2 regions of the Desemzia sp. FAM 23990 genome follow, and region 1 is predicted to be linked to the other one. Evidence: a T-box and tRNA genes for the amino acid it is inferred to sense, from the RefSeq annotation. Region 1 holds a T-box; the other holds one or more tRNA genes.
The links. The T-box of region 1 lies ahead of argS (arginine--tRNA ligase). A T-box ahead of a tRNA ligase gene usually reads a tRNA of that ligase, here a tRNA-Arg.
Positions count from the first base shown of each region.

Region 2: it encodes a tRNA-Arg, which carries the amino acid that the T-box ahead of argS (arginine--tRNA ligase) is inferred to sense. The anticodon was not compared.

Region 1 is NZ_JBGQQW010000001.1:127,175-134,550, forward strand. It holds gene ACEN4I_RS00570 (phosphomannomutase/phosphoglucomutase) at 1-1,382, opposite strand, end outside; gene ACEN4I_RS00575 (arginine repressor) at 1,438-1,893, opposite strand; T-box leader at 2,067-2,291, shown strand; gene argS (arginine--tRNA ligase) at 2,442-4,136, shown strand; gene yidD (membrane protein insertion efficiency factor YidD) at 4,173-4,424, opposite strand; gene ACEN4I_RS00590 (ABC transporter ATP-binding protein) at 4,502-6,247, opposite strand; gene ACEN4I_RS00595 (ABC transporter ATP-binding protein) at 6,244-7,376, opposite strand, start outside.
Region 2 is NZ_JBGQQW010000006.1:102,089-109,464, forward strand. It holds gene ACEN4I_RS03890 (sugar-binding transcriptional regulator) at 40-1,077, opposite strand; gene ACEN4I_RS03895 (DsbA family protein) at 1,452-1,994, opposite strand; gene clpP (ATP-dependent Clp endopeptidase proteolytic subunit ClpP) at 2,123-2,722, opposite strand; tRNA gene ACEN4I_RS03905 (tRNA-Arg) at 3,019-3,090, opposite strand; gene ACEN4I_RS03910 (ABC transporter ATP-binding protein) at 3,265-5,037, opposite strand; gene ACEN4I_RS03915 (ABC transporter ATP-binding protein) at 5,042-6,796, opposite strand; gene rpoN (RNA polymerase factor sigma-54) at 7,151-7,376, shown strand, end outside.

The sequences.
Region 1 (7,376 bases):
TATGCACCAGATGTATTGACACGTACACCCTCTAAGTTGTTGTTTTCAATCTCCATATCCGGCTGATCAGTTATAAAGTTTTTAAATGCTTCAATAACTTCCTCGCCAGTTTGTTGGACTGTATCTGTAGTGATTTTAAAACGAACTTCATCTGTTTCAACAGGTTGTTTTAATGATTCAAATAAACTCGAGAACTCCTTGCCTTCTGCAGATAATTCAGCATCCGCAATCAAGATCTTAGCAATCAAGTAAGCTCCATCATCCAGGAAATAATTTTCTTTCAGTGCTGCATGACCACTCGTTTCGATCGCAACTGATGTGTGCACACCTTCTTGATTTAATTTGATGGCTTGATTGATGACGTTGCGGTAACCCGTTAGGTGCCGATTTTGGTGTCCTCCAAGCTGTTCAATAAAGTCTTTCAAGTGTTCAGAAGTCGCTGAACTTGTCACGATAGTCGTTCCCGGATTCTCTTGGATCACGATTGCTGAAATTACCGCAATCAGATTGTTCCGATTCACCGTTTGTCCGTGGCGATCTACTAAAGCTGATCGATCTACATCCGTATCGAAAATAACTCCCATATCGGCATCACTGTCCAGCACGGCTTGTTTAATGCTTGCCATCGCTTGTTTGTTATCGGGGTTTGGAACATGATTGGGAAAATTGCCATCTGGTTCCAAGAATTGACTTCCTGAAATATCCGCTCCCAGCTTTTCCAATACTTCTGTGGCAAAAAAACCTCCAGCTCCGTTTCCAGCATCCACAACAATGTGTTTTCCCTCTAAAGGAAGTTCAGGATTACGAGCTGTCGTGATGCCAGCTTGAATTTTTTGACGTAAATCAGCTGCATAATCTTCCAACAAATTTTTACGTTCAATGATGCCTTGATTATTCTCCCAAGTCACAGCATCCCAATTCGCGTTTTCCAACATAAAAGTAATGTCTTCGTGCTCTGCTCCTCCATCAGCTGTAAAAAATTTCAAGCCGTTGTATTCAAACGGCAAATGACTGGCAGTGATCATAATGGAAGCATCACAGGCATAATACTCATATTGAGTGGCCATAAAAAGTGCCGGTGTCGTTGATAATCCAACATCTACCACGTCGATACCTGCATTATTCAAGGCTTCGATCAGCACTTCTTTGATTCGGTTTCCAGATAAGCGGCTGTCTTGTCCGATAGCAACTTTTACAGGTTTCTCTAAATTATCCATTATCAATTGCTTTTTCTCTTTTAACCAACAAGCAAAACCAAAAGCTATGGATTCGATTGTTTGATCATGCAACGTAATGTCGTGTTCCGGTGTTTTGACCGCTATTCCACGTATATCAGAGCCATTTTGCAATTTTAGTAATTCATTTGCTGATTCACTAGCCAATTTAATTCCTCTTTTCTTTTAAAATGAGACTTCTAAACATATCCTATTTTTAATTTTACAGTTTAATAAATTGATTCAAATATTCATACATTTTTATCGCATTTTCTTCGTCTTTTGAAATCAATAGACAAGTATCGTTACCACCTACAGAAGCCACTATCTCAGGAAATTCGATCGCATCAATCAATGCCGCAGCGACGTGAGCATTTCCAGGTATAGTCACAATAATCGTGATGAATTGTACACGTTCTAGTTTTACCACGACATTGCCCAATGTTGATTGCAGACGCTCTTCTACAGACAAATTATTCGTTTGGTATAAAGTATATTTCATACCACCTTGAGGAGTCGAAGTTTTGATTAAATTCATTTCTTTAATATCTCTAGAGATAGTCGCTTGGGTTGCTTCTACTCCCTCCTCTTTTAAATAATGGAGCAATTCATCTTGGGTAGCAATATCGTGATTGGTGATAATCTGTTTGATTGCTAATTGACGATTCGTTTTTTTCATAGCCAAACCTCCATATGTAATTCGTTTCTTTGTCTCCCAGTATATCAAAAAAAGGTAGAAAGCGGTTAATAATTTAATTATTTTTACAATAATAATGAATAAACATTCTTTTTATTGAAAAACATTGGCATCTCGCCTGTTGTTTTGTTATAATAGGCTATACAAAATTGAATGAACAATCGTAGATGAAGAGAGTACTGCTTGAGGATGTTTTGAAGCGAGCTGGGTTGGTGAGAGCCAGTAATAAAAACTTGCAGGAAGCGCACTTCGGAGAGATGAGAACAAGGATCAGTATCACTAGTTCCATCCGGCTTATTCGGCCGTTACAGTGAATCAAGTGGTTGCGTCAATTTGACGTTGCAATAAGAGTGGTACCGCGGGGAATTCTCGTCTCTTTTTTAGTTTGATGTCATGAAAACTAAAAAAGGGCTATTTTTTTATGCAAAAAAACTGTTCTCCAGATGATTGGGTCTTTTCTACTGAGCATAATACATTCATAAATACAAAGACAAAATTTAAAAAACAAATTAACTAGAGGAGTTATGACAATGAATTACAAATTACAAGTGGCTCAAGCCTTGCATGAACAAGTTTCAGAAACATTGTCTGTTGAAGACATTCTTAACTTATTGGAAAAGCCAAAATCCGTTGAACATGGGGATGTAGCTTTCCCAGCTTTCTCACTAGCAAAAGCTTACCGTAAAGCACCACAACAAATTGCTGCCGATTTAGGAGAAAAAGTATCTTCCCCCATTGTTGAAAAAGTTGAAGTTGTCGGACCTTATTTGAACTTTTTCTTAAATAAAAAAACCGTTAGTGCCCACGTCTTACAAGAAATCTTAGAACAAAAAAATGCATACGGTGATATCAATATCGGACATGGAGAAAATGTTCCGATCGATATGTCTTCTCCTAATATTGCTAAACCTATTTCTTTAGGACACTTGCGTTCTACTGTAATCGGAAATGCTTTAGCACATATTGTTGAAAAAATGGGCTACCAACCTATCAAAATCAATCACTTAGGAGACTGGGGTACTCAATTTGGAAAATTGATCACTGCTTATAAATTATGGGGTACTGAGGAAGCGGTTAGAGAAAATCCGATTCAAGAGTTATTGAAACTGTATGTTCAATTCCATGAAGAAGCAGAAGAAAAACCTGAATTAGAAGACGATGGCCGTGAATGGTTCAAAAAATTAGAAGATGGTGACGAAGAAGCTACTGAATTATGGAAATGGTTCAAAGAAGAATCTTTAAAAGAATTCAATCGCATTTATGATAAACTAGAAATCACGTTTGATTCTTTCAATGGAGAAGCTTTCTACAATGACAAAATGCAAGAAGTTGTCGATTTATTAGAAGAAAAAAATATTTTGACCGTAGACAACGGAGCTACAATTGTGGATTTAGAAAAATACAATTTAAACCCAGCATTGATCAAAAAATCAGATGGTGCAACACTGTATATCACCCGTGATTTAGCTGCTGCTATTTATCGTAAACGTACGTATGATTTTGCTTTATCTCTATATGCAGTTGGAAATGAACAAAGCAATCATTTCAAACAATTAAAAGCTGTTCTGACTGAAATGGGTTATGACTGGGCTAATGATATGCACCATGTTCCATTTGGTCTGATCACAAAAGATGGTAAAAAATTGTCTACACGTAAAGGAAAAATCGTTCTTCTAGAAGAAGTATTGGATGAAGCCGTTGCCGTGGCCCTAAAACAAATCGAAGCGAAAAATCCTGATTTACCGAATAAAGAAGAAGTTGCCCGCCAAGTAGGTATCGGCGCTGTTGTCTTCCACGATTTGAAAAATGATCGTTTAAACAACTTTGACTTTACGATCGATGAAATCGTTCAATTTGAAGGAGAAACAGGCCCTTATGTTCAATACTCTAGAGCTAGAGCTTTAAGTATCTTGCGTAAAGCAGGCGTTGATGAAGTTTCTGCTGCTGATTTCTACGCTTTAGATGATGCTTACAGTTGGGAAGTGATCAAACTGATCCAAGAATATCCTGAGACACTTCAACGTGCTTTTGGTAAGTTGGAACCATCTGTAATCGCTAAACACGCGATCCATTTGGCACAAGCCTTCAACAAATACTACGCCAACAGTCGTGTATTGACTGAAGATGCTGAAAAACCAGCCCGTTTAGCTTTGGTTCAAGCAGTCGCTATCTTATTGAAAGAAGATTTAAGAATATTAGGAGTACATTCTCCTGACCAAATGTAACAGCAAAAAAAACGAGGTTGAGTAGAAGGCAAACTTTTACTCAACCTCGTTTTTTTTATTGCGTCTAATGGAAAAATGTTCCGGGACTGGATCATACCCTCCTCTGACAAATGGATTACAGCGTAAAATTCTAAAGAAGCCCATAATTGATCCCTTGATCGCTCCATGTTTGCGAACCGCATCGATCGAATATTGCGAACAAGTTGGATGGTAGCGGCAACTGGGTGGAAAAAGAGGAGAAATCCCTTTTTGGTATCCTCTAATCAATAAAATAACAATTTTTTTCATTTATTCACCTACATCATATGATTCTCTTATTATAGAGCAACACCCTTACTTTTGTAAAGTAAGGGTGTTGCTCTGTTTTATTGACTTTTTTCTTTTTGTGAACGATACATTTCTGCATAGATTCCTTGTTTTTGAATCAATGACTCATGATCTCCCTGTTCTACAATTTGACCTTGATTCAGCACTAGAATTTGATCAGCATGTTGGATCGTCGACAAGCGATGGGCAATAATGAATGTTGTTCTTCCCTTTTTCAACACCTCCATCGCATGTTGAATCATTTCCTCCGTTTCAGTATCGATACTTGAAGTTGCTTCATCTAAAATCAATATTTCAGGATCAAAGGCCAGCGCTCTCGCAAATGAGATTAATTGGCGTTGACCAGACGAAAGCGTACTGCCCTTATCCACTACGGGTTCATCAATTCCCTTTGGCATATTATGCAGCAAGGTGTCTCCGCCAACTTCTTCGATTGCTTTGATCACCGCTTCACGACTGATCGAAGTTTCTCCCAACGTAATGTTTGAAGCGATCGTTCCCTTAAACAAATAAGGGTCCTGCAGCACGATCCCCATATGTCTGCGCAAACTTTTTCTAGAGACGGATGTGGTCGGCGTACCATCTATTGTGATCGTCCCCTTAGTCGGGTCATAAAAACGGAATAACAAATTCATGATCGAGCTTTTTCCTGAACCTGTATGGCCTACTAAAGCGACCGTTTGACCTTTTCTAGCTGTAAAATCGATATCTTTCAATACGTATTCTTCATCCTTATAAGCAAATGAAACTTGATCAAAGACAACTTCCCCTTCTTTAAAGTCTAATTCGCCTGTCTGGTCTTCTTCTGTTTTGACTAATTTCATTTCAAAAACTCGTTTCGCCGAAGCCATCGCAGTCTGCAAGTAAGCGTATTGGGTCACAATACCTTGAATGGGATTAAATAAACGAGTCGTGTAATCTACATAAACATACAATACTCCAACTGTTATCCCTAGTGCCGAACTAAAATAGGCGTTTCCAAAATACACTACCAACAAGAGCAAGGTAATATTTTTAATCACTTCCACAAAACTAAACGAGCCCATAGAATCCAATAACGTAAATTTCAAACTGTATTTATACCACTCTTCATTTACATCCGTAAATTCTTTTTCCATTTTGTCTTCTTGCTGATAAGCTTGAATGATCGACATCCCTTGAATGGATTCATTTAAGGTCCCATTGATCTCACTAACCAATGACCGGATTTTTGTAGTAAACGGTACAGCAAACTTTTGGTACACAACTGCCCACAATACAAAGAAAGGAACCAATAACAGCGTAATCAATCCAAAAGTAATGCTAATTTGCATCAAGGCAATATAGATCCCTACTAGATAAATCAAGTTGGTCAACACTTGTCCAACCACAACGACGTAAAATATCCGTAATTGCTCCGTATCATTTGTGATACGAGAAACCACTTTTCCAGCAGGCAAATTGTCAAAATAACGGATCGGCAGTTTTTGTACATGGGCAAATAAATCATTCCGCATATTTTTAACGATTTCATTTGCTCCGATAGTCAGCAGTAAGAAACTAAAGTACCGGGTTATCGCTGTTACAAGCGCCAGTCCTAAGAATACGGCTAAATAACGGATCAATAAATCGACAGCTAGCAGCGTCTGATTCGAAGGAGCAATTACATCATCAATGATTCGTTGAATAATCAAGGGACCTGCTAAATCAGCTCCTACAGCAACAATCATTAATAAGATCCCAATAGAAAAATGGAGTTTTTTCTGGAAGGAATAAACCACTAATTCTTTAATTGTATTTTTCATTTAGTGTCCTCCTCTTTTAATTGTTGTCTTTGGTATTGCGTTTGGTACCATCCTTCTTTGGCAATCAAATCAGCATGTGTACCTTCTTCAATAATTTTCCCATCTTCCAGCACAATGATCCAGTCTGCATGATGAATCGCTGATAGACGATGAGTGGTGATCAAGGTCGTTTTCCCTTTACGAACGTGTTGAATATTATCAATGATTTTTTGTTCTGTTTTCGCATCTACTGCAGATAACGAGTCATCTAAAATCAAGTACTCTGGATTTTTAATCAACGCACGCGCAATGGAAACACGTTGTTTTTGCCCACCTGAGATGGCAACGCCTCTTTCTCCAATCAATGTATCCAACCCTTCAGGCATTCTAGCTAGATCTTCTTCAAAATTGGCCAAACGAACTGCATCCATGATCTCGTCATCCGTTGCTCCTGGCTTGCCGAACTGAATATTTTCTCTTATTGAACGAGAAAACAGCGTATAATCCTGCGGGACATAACCGATCATTGGTTTCAACACGTCGCTTTTCAACTCTTGAATGGACTCAGATCCAACAGTGACCGCTCCATTTCCAGCAGGATATTGGAGCAGTAATTGACGGATAAAAGTCGTTTTCCCGCTCCCGGTTTTTCCTACAATCCCCAGAGTATTTCCTTGAGCGATTTTAGTTTTGACATTCGCCAAATTGGCAGACTCAGAAGAGGGATATTTAAAGGTGACTCCTGAATATTCGATATCTTGACTATCCAGTACAGCTTTGTATCCCTCTTGCTCCATATCATCACTGGATCCCAATACTTCTGCCACTCGTTTCATAGAAGCACTACCTTGCTGCACCAAGTTGATCAGTTCCCCGACTGCCTGAACTGGCCACACCAGCATACCTAAGTAGACTTGGAAAGAAATCAACTGTCCTAAAGTCAGTTCTCCATTTGAAACTAAAACAGCACCGTAACCAAATGCTACAATGTAACTGATTCCCATCAAGATCTTTACAATCGGAGAAAACAAGGCGTTGATTTGCGCTACAGAAATGTTTTTTTGCAGGACATCTTCTGTTTTTTCCGCAAATTTTTGAGCCATAGCATCTTCTTGAACGTACGCACGCACGACTCGTACACCCTCTACGC
Region 2 (7,376 bases), on a different contig from region 1:
CAAGATTTCCTCCTTTAGAAAATCGAAAATTTATTTATTTTAAAGGGTAATCCCTTTTAAAATCTGGTTTGCAGCACCTTCATCAGTGATTAGCCAAGTTTGCGAGGGTGCGTTTTTCATATAAGCTTTGATCGCTTCAGCTTTCGATTCTCCAGCCGCCACAATAATCGCACTAGGTACGGTCGTTAACTTGCTGGATTGCATACCGATGCGTGGGATTTTATACACCACTTCACCTTCAGCATTGTAAAATTCTCCGAAAGATTCAGCAACTGCTGCTTTTTCTTTAAGAAGCGCGAGTGTCTCATCATCAAGTCCTCGTCGCTTTGCCATATGTCCTGCGTCTCCTATACTATAGATTACACAATTTGCCAGTTTTATCAAATCTAACGTCTTCTTCACGCTGGGTTCTTGCAATAAAAACTCATACGTTTCTTTGCCGACTTGTTCTGGTACATACAGAGCTTGATTTTTGCCTCCTGTGACTTCAGCAAGTCTTGCACTGATTGAGTTTGCTTGTATATCTACAGACTCTCCCAGCCCGCCTCTCGCAGGCACAAAAAACAATTCTCGATTTTTAGAAAGACTTTCATCAATGCGGTTGGCTACTGCCGCCATTGTTGTTCCACCCATCACGGCAATAATATTTTTGCCTTCTGGTAATAGAAAATCCAATGTTTCAAAAGTCGCTCTACTCAAATCAGCAATAACCTTTGACTGACTGTCAAGGTCACCTGACACAATAACGCATTGCTCAATTTGGAAGTAAATCGCTAGATTTTTTTCCTTATCGCGCATGCCTAATTTTTGTCCCATTAAGTGATCTAGTGATCGATACGTTTCTTCTCCATAAGGAGTAAGCAACATTCCTGATTTTGTAGAAAGTAAAAGACGTTGTTTTTTCAACACTTCCACTTCCGTACGTAAACTTCTTTCAGATATACTTATTTTGTCAGCGAGCACTCGTCTTCCGATTGGTCCTAACAAATAGATATTCCTCAAAATTCGGTGTCTCTCTTTTAGAGTGTCTATTACGTCAGGAGCTACTTTTTCTATAACAGACAAAACCTCTTCCATGAGCCACCTCTTTCTAAGTGGGTCGTTTTTCGTCCACGTCAGCCGTTTAGCGACCCTCTATATCAAAAAAAACAAAGAGATTAAAATGCATAAAGACATTTGATTTTAAATCATGCTCTTCATTCTACATTTTACAGAACTTCCCCCGTCTGTTTTATCTCTTACAGTTGTATTCTACCAATTCTTGGGACAACATGCAACCTATTAATTCAAGAATCTCTCATTACTGAGTTAATTCGATATGGGTAGTCCTTTTGACAAACCTTAGACATAAAGAAGCGGTTTTTACCACTTCATTCTTTATGTCCAGGAGTGTAAAAAGAACCGTTTCTCAGTCCTTTTTGACAAATGTGTTACTTATTTACGGCTGAGTTTCAAGAGTTCTTTTTGGCGTATTCTAAATCAATCAACTCTTTTAATTCCACAGGAGTGATATGCTCATCGAAGACATGGTCTCCAATGAATACGGATGGAACAAATACTACATTAGCATCGTCAGCTTCCTGAATGATGCCATTGATTTCAATTTCATTAGGTTGGTGAGTCAATCCGCGTTTTTCAACCACATATTCTGCCACTTGATCTAAATCGGCTAGATTTCCCCATTCATCTTGATGAGCAAGAAAGTAATCTATTTCAATCAATGCATCTTCCGGATTTTTGTAGTCCAGATAATGATGAACGACATTCCCTTTTTTCAAACTGGGTTTTTCTTTATCAAATAATTTAATGATGCGTTGGACTTTTCCTTCGTGCACATAGTCAGTCAATACATCTTTAGAATCAACATACCATTTTTTGCAGTACGGGCAACGCAAATTAATAAATTCGATCACTTTAACTGGTGCACTTTCTTTACCAATTTTAAATCCATAAGTTGTATTGACTTTATCTGCTTTGATCTTGCTAATATCCATCATATTACCTCCTATTAGTGATACTTAATAGTATACTTGGAATCCGAGCAAATGAAAAACATTCTTTTTACAATGGAAAAGGAGACCACTCTCCAATTTAATGGAAAAGGTCTCCTTTGTTCACTAATCTATTTACCTGGTAGTTCTGCGTTATTTTCCATTACTTCATCGATCAGACCATATGCTTTTGCATCTTCTGCAGACATATAGTTATCACGATCTGTATCACGTTCAATAACTTCAATGGGTTGTCCAGTTCTGTCAGATAAAATTTTATTTAAACGTTCACGTGTTTTTAAGATGTGGCGAGCAGCAATTTCAATTTCAGTTGCTTGTCCTTGTGCTCCGCCTAATGGTTGGTGAATCATAATTTCTGCATTCGGCAATGCAAAACGTTTGCCTTTTGCTCCAGCTGTTAATAGGAAACTTCCCATTGAAGCAGCCATTCCCATTGCAATCGTTTGAACATCAGATTTAATAAAGTTCATCGTGTCATAAATAGCAAAGCCGGCTGTCACACTACCACCAGGAGAGTTGATGTAAATATAGATATCTTTCTCTGGGTCTTGTGCATCTAAAAAGAGCAATTGTGCAATAACTGAATTAGCTACATCGTCATCAATTTGTCCGCTTAACATGATAATACGGTCTTTTAATAAACGTGAGTAAATATCGTAGGCGCGTTCACCTCTTGATGATTGTTCAATAACTGTAGGTACTAAGTTCATGAAGTATTCCTCCTCTAATTTGTTTCCTAATGATTGTATCATACTCATTCTAAAGAATCAGTTTCAATGAGTTTCTACCCTTATTTTACTCTTTTGGTCAATAAAGGTCAAACTTTTTATTGTCTTTTTGTCTTATTTCTCACTTTTTTTATATCTGTTTTTGATTATACAGGTAAAAGGAGCCAGGATAAAACCCTGACCCCTTTATCAATGTATATTAGAGCGGATTAATTCGTACTCTCTAGACGTGTTGCTCCACGCTCTTCTTTAGACTCGTTGCTCCACGCTCTTTTTAATGTCTCCTGAGGGAATCGAACCCCCATCTCAAGAACCGGAATCTTACGTGATATCCATTACACTAAGGAGACAGGATGACAACTACTTAATATTATCTAATATCAGCCTAAAACACAAGCCAAAATTTGCAAATAGGCTCATATTTCGCTCAAACAAGTTTCTTTAATTCTAATTTCAACTCTGAGTACCATAGAGAAAAAGCCGCTCTCTATAAATAGAAAGCGACTCAAAGTAGATTAAACAGTCTAATTATTTTCTTGGAAAGTTTGAAGTTGGTACATATCATGATAAACCCCTTGTTGATCAATCAATGATTCATGATTTCCTTCTTCAATAATTTCTCCATGTCGTAACACATAGATTTTATCTGCATCTCGAATTGTCGATAAGCGATGGGCAATAATAATGGTTGTACGGCCGCGACGCATATTTTCTAACCCTTTTTGGATTTTCTTTTCTGTTTCGGTATCGATATTTGCGGTAGCTTCATCTAAAATCAATATTTTAGGGTTTCGCAAAATGGTACGGGCAAAACTGATCAATTGTTTTTCACCTGTTGAGAATGTAGCTCCACCTTCAATAACTTTTGCGTGGTAACCACCATCGAGTTCTTCAATAAAGCTGTCTGCATTTACAAACTCAGCGGCTTGACGGATCTCTTCATCAGAATAATTCCCATGCAGCCGGATATTGTCAGCAATATCGCCATAAAACATAAAACTATCTTGTAAAACCAATCCCATTTGTTCACGTAATTTTTCAATCGGAATATCCCGGATGGATTGTCCATCTATCAGCACATCACCTTTAGCGTATTCATAAAAACGCATCAGCACATTAATGATAGAACTCTTTCCTGAACCAGTTTGTCCGACTAAAGCAATAGTTTGACCAGGTTCTGCCGAAATTGAGATATCTTGGAGAACTTCTTTTTCTTGGTCATAAGAAAAGGATAGATCCTGAATAGCAATTTTCCCTTCGGTAACCCTGCCAGTTGCGTCCTCTTCTGCACTGGGGGCCATATCATCACGATCTAATAAACTGACTACCCGTGCTCCTGAAACTAATCCATCTTGAAAAATACTTAAACTATCCAGCATATTTCCAATAGGATGGAAGAACGATTTAGCATATGACGTAAATGCATAAACAATCCCAATATCTACTGCTATACCTTGCAAATGACGCAATCCAAAGATCCACAATACAACAAACAATGCAATAGCTTCAATCAAATTAATGGCCGGCATCAATAACAAAGCATTCATTTTAAACATATTGTTTCTCGCGGCTACATATTGTTGATTTACATCATCAAATTCATTTTTTACTCGTTCTTCTTGATTAAAATGCTGAATAATAGTCATTCCCATAATGGATTCACTCAATTTGGCGTTCAATCGACTCAAAGCTTCTCGCATTCGGCCATAGATCAATGTACTGTATTTTTGGTAAATATAAATCAATACAATCACGATCGGTACAAAGGCCATAAATACCCATGCTAAACGAGCATTTAGACTAAACATCGCTACACCAATGGTTATGGCATTTAAAAAGCCGTCTAAAAAAGTCAAGAATACATTCCAAAATTCTTTAATGGTCTCTGTATCATTGGTGACTCGCGAAACTACTGAACCATTCGGAATTTGGTCAAAATAACGCATCCCTAAATGAACCACTTTATGATAAATTTGGTTTCGCATACTCGCAACTGTTTTCTCGGATGCTATCTTAAAACAATAATCTTTTGCATATACCACAATCATTTTCACTATTACAAAACTAAAGTAAAATAGCGTAATACGAATAGTCGCATCAAGAGCTACTTGATCTACAGCTAAGTATTCATCAATGTAGCGTTGAATCACTACAGGCAAGTAAGCATTTATACTGGAAACAATGACCATTCCAATGATAGCAGCTAAGAACGGCAGCCAAAAAGGTTTTGTAAATGAGAATAAACCAGCTAAAATATGGATTTGTTCTCGTATCGTAAAATTTTTCTTTTGTTCCACTAGTTTATTCCCCTCCTTCTTCCACTTTTTGTTGCAGTTGTTGTTCTTCATACATTCTGCGGTACCAACCCTCATTTTGTAATAATTCGGCATGTTTACCGCGTTCTACGATTTGTCCTTTATCCAAAACAATGATTTCATCCGCGTGCATAATAGAACTGATTCGGTGGGTAGCAATAATAGTCGATTCATTTTTTCGGATCGCACGTAAATTGGCTAAAATTTGTGATTCGGTTTGTGCATCTACTGCCGATAAAGCATCGTCCAAAATCAAAAATTCAGCCTTTGTAGCTAAAGCGCGTGCGATAGCTATCCGTTGCTTTTGTCCACCAGATAGAGAAACTCCGCGTTCTCCAACTTTTGTATCGTATCCTTCTGGAAATTGAGTGATATCTTCATGGATATCTGCCAGTTGAGCAAAATACTCCACCTCTTCTTGAGACAGACCAGGATTTACAAAGCGAATATTTTCTCGAATAGTGGTTGAAAATAAGAACGTATCTTGAGGTACATAACCAATTCCGTTTGCAACAGCATCTAAACGATATTTTTTTAAATCCGCCTGATTGTACGTGATTTGACCTTGATACTGATCATAGTCTCGCATCAGTAATTTGAACAACGTACTTTTTCCTGCACCCGTATGGCCTACAACCCCTAATGTATTTCCACTATCCAAATGAAATTTCGTTCCTTTTAAAACGGGACTTTTCCCTTCCGGATAGGTAAACTCTTGTATATCAAAATCGATGTCTCCCGTTACAGGAGATGGGATCGGATCTTTCGTTTTTTCCAAATGAGAAGCGTAAGAAAGCAAGGTTGTTACACGATTATAGCTAGCGTCCCCACGTTCTAAAGTGTTGGCTACACGACCAACGGCCAGCAAAGGCCACGCCATCATAGATAAATAACTAAAATAAGCGATCAGTTCTCCAATAGTGATTCTGCCGATAGAAATAAAATAAGTTCCAAAAAATAACGTCAACACATAGGTTAACCCAGTGATACCTTCGATTACCGGAGTATACGCAGAATCCACTTTATAAACCTCTTTGTTTTTCGCTACCACATTATCCGTATCTTTTATAAAATCAGCGTAATGATGTTCTTCTTCACCAAATGTCTTGATGACTTTCATACCGCCAACACTCTCTTGTACTTGGTTGTTCATTTGAGAAAAAGATTCCAATGATTTTCGGTAACGCTTATTGATAGCTTTCCCAAGGTGACGAGCAGCAAAGATCAATAAAGGGAACGGTAAGATAGTGGTCAACGTCAATTGCCAGTCGACTAAAAAGAACATACTGAACAACGTGACACTCCCTACGGAAATGGAGTCTGTAATCGATAAGATTCCTCCACCAGCAACAAAGCGAAGAGCTGCTAAGTCATTCGTCGCATGAGCCATTAAATCTCCAGTACGGTATTCATTGAAGAACTGGCTGTCCATCTTAGTAAAATGAGAAAACAAGCGATTACGCATAATGGATTCCAGCAAAGTTGAATTTCCAAAAAGAGCTGTCCTCCATCCATACCGCAAAACATACATGGTAATCGCAAAAATAAGAATTAGTCCAGATTGAATAGCTAGATTTTCCCAAGTCAATGTATTGGCGATCATTTGATCAATGATGTTTCCGATAATCAATGGTGTGATAGCCGATAAAAGCGCACAAATCATCAAAGCAATGATGCCAAATGTATAACTTTTCCACCTCAGTTTAAAAAACCACGATAATTTTTTTAATATTTCAAACACTGTATCTCCCCTTAATAAATAATTTTGTAACGTTTCACAAGATAAGGCAAAAGACACTTTTCAATGCTGAGTAAAATGTCTTTCGTCAAAAACTCCATTACATGGCAGTTTCGTTCCCTTACATGTTTCTTCCTGAAAACAATAGCATAGTTATTTTACCATATCTTATAATCAGCGTCTGTTATAAAATCTTTATTCTAACAAGCAGCTTTCTCTCCTTCTTCCGTTTCTGTGAAAGACTCTCTTTTCAAATATTCGTCACAAAGAAAGATTAAATTTTTTACAGTCATTAATGCTCTTTGCAGAATATGGTATCATTAATAAATAGATGAAACCGTTCCAAGGAGGATAACCATGAGTTTTGAACAAACTTATACACAACAGCAAAAACAAAGCCAAAAGTTAGCTATGACTCAACAATTGCAACAGTCAATTCAAATGCTGAACATGAATCAAGAAGAGTTGGTTTTGTTCTTAAAGCAAAAAGCTTTGGGGAATCCTTTGATTGAAGTCAAAGTAAAACAATCTTCCCCAACTGAAAGACAACATAGTCTTTCCTACAATACTTCATCAGCTCCTA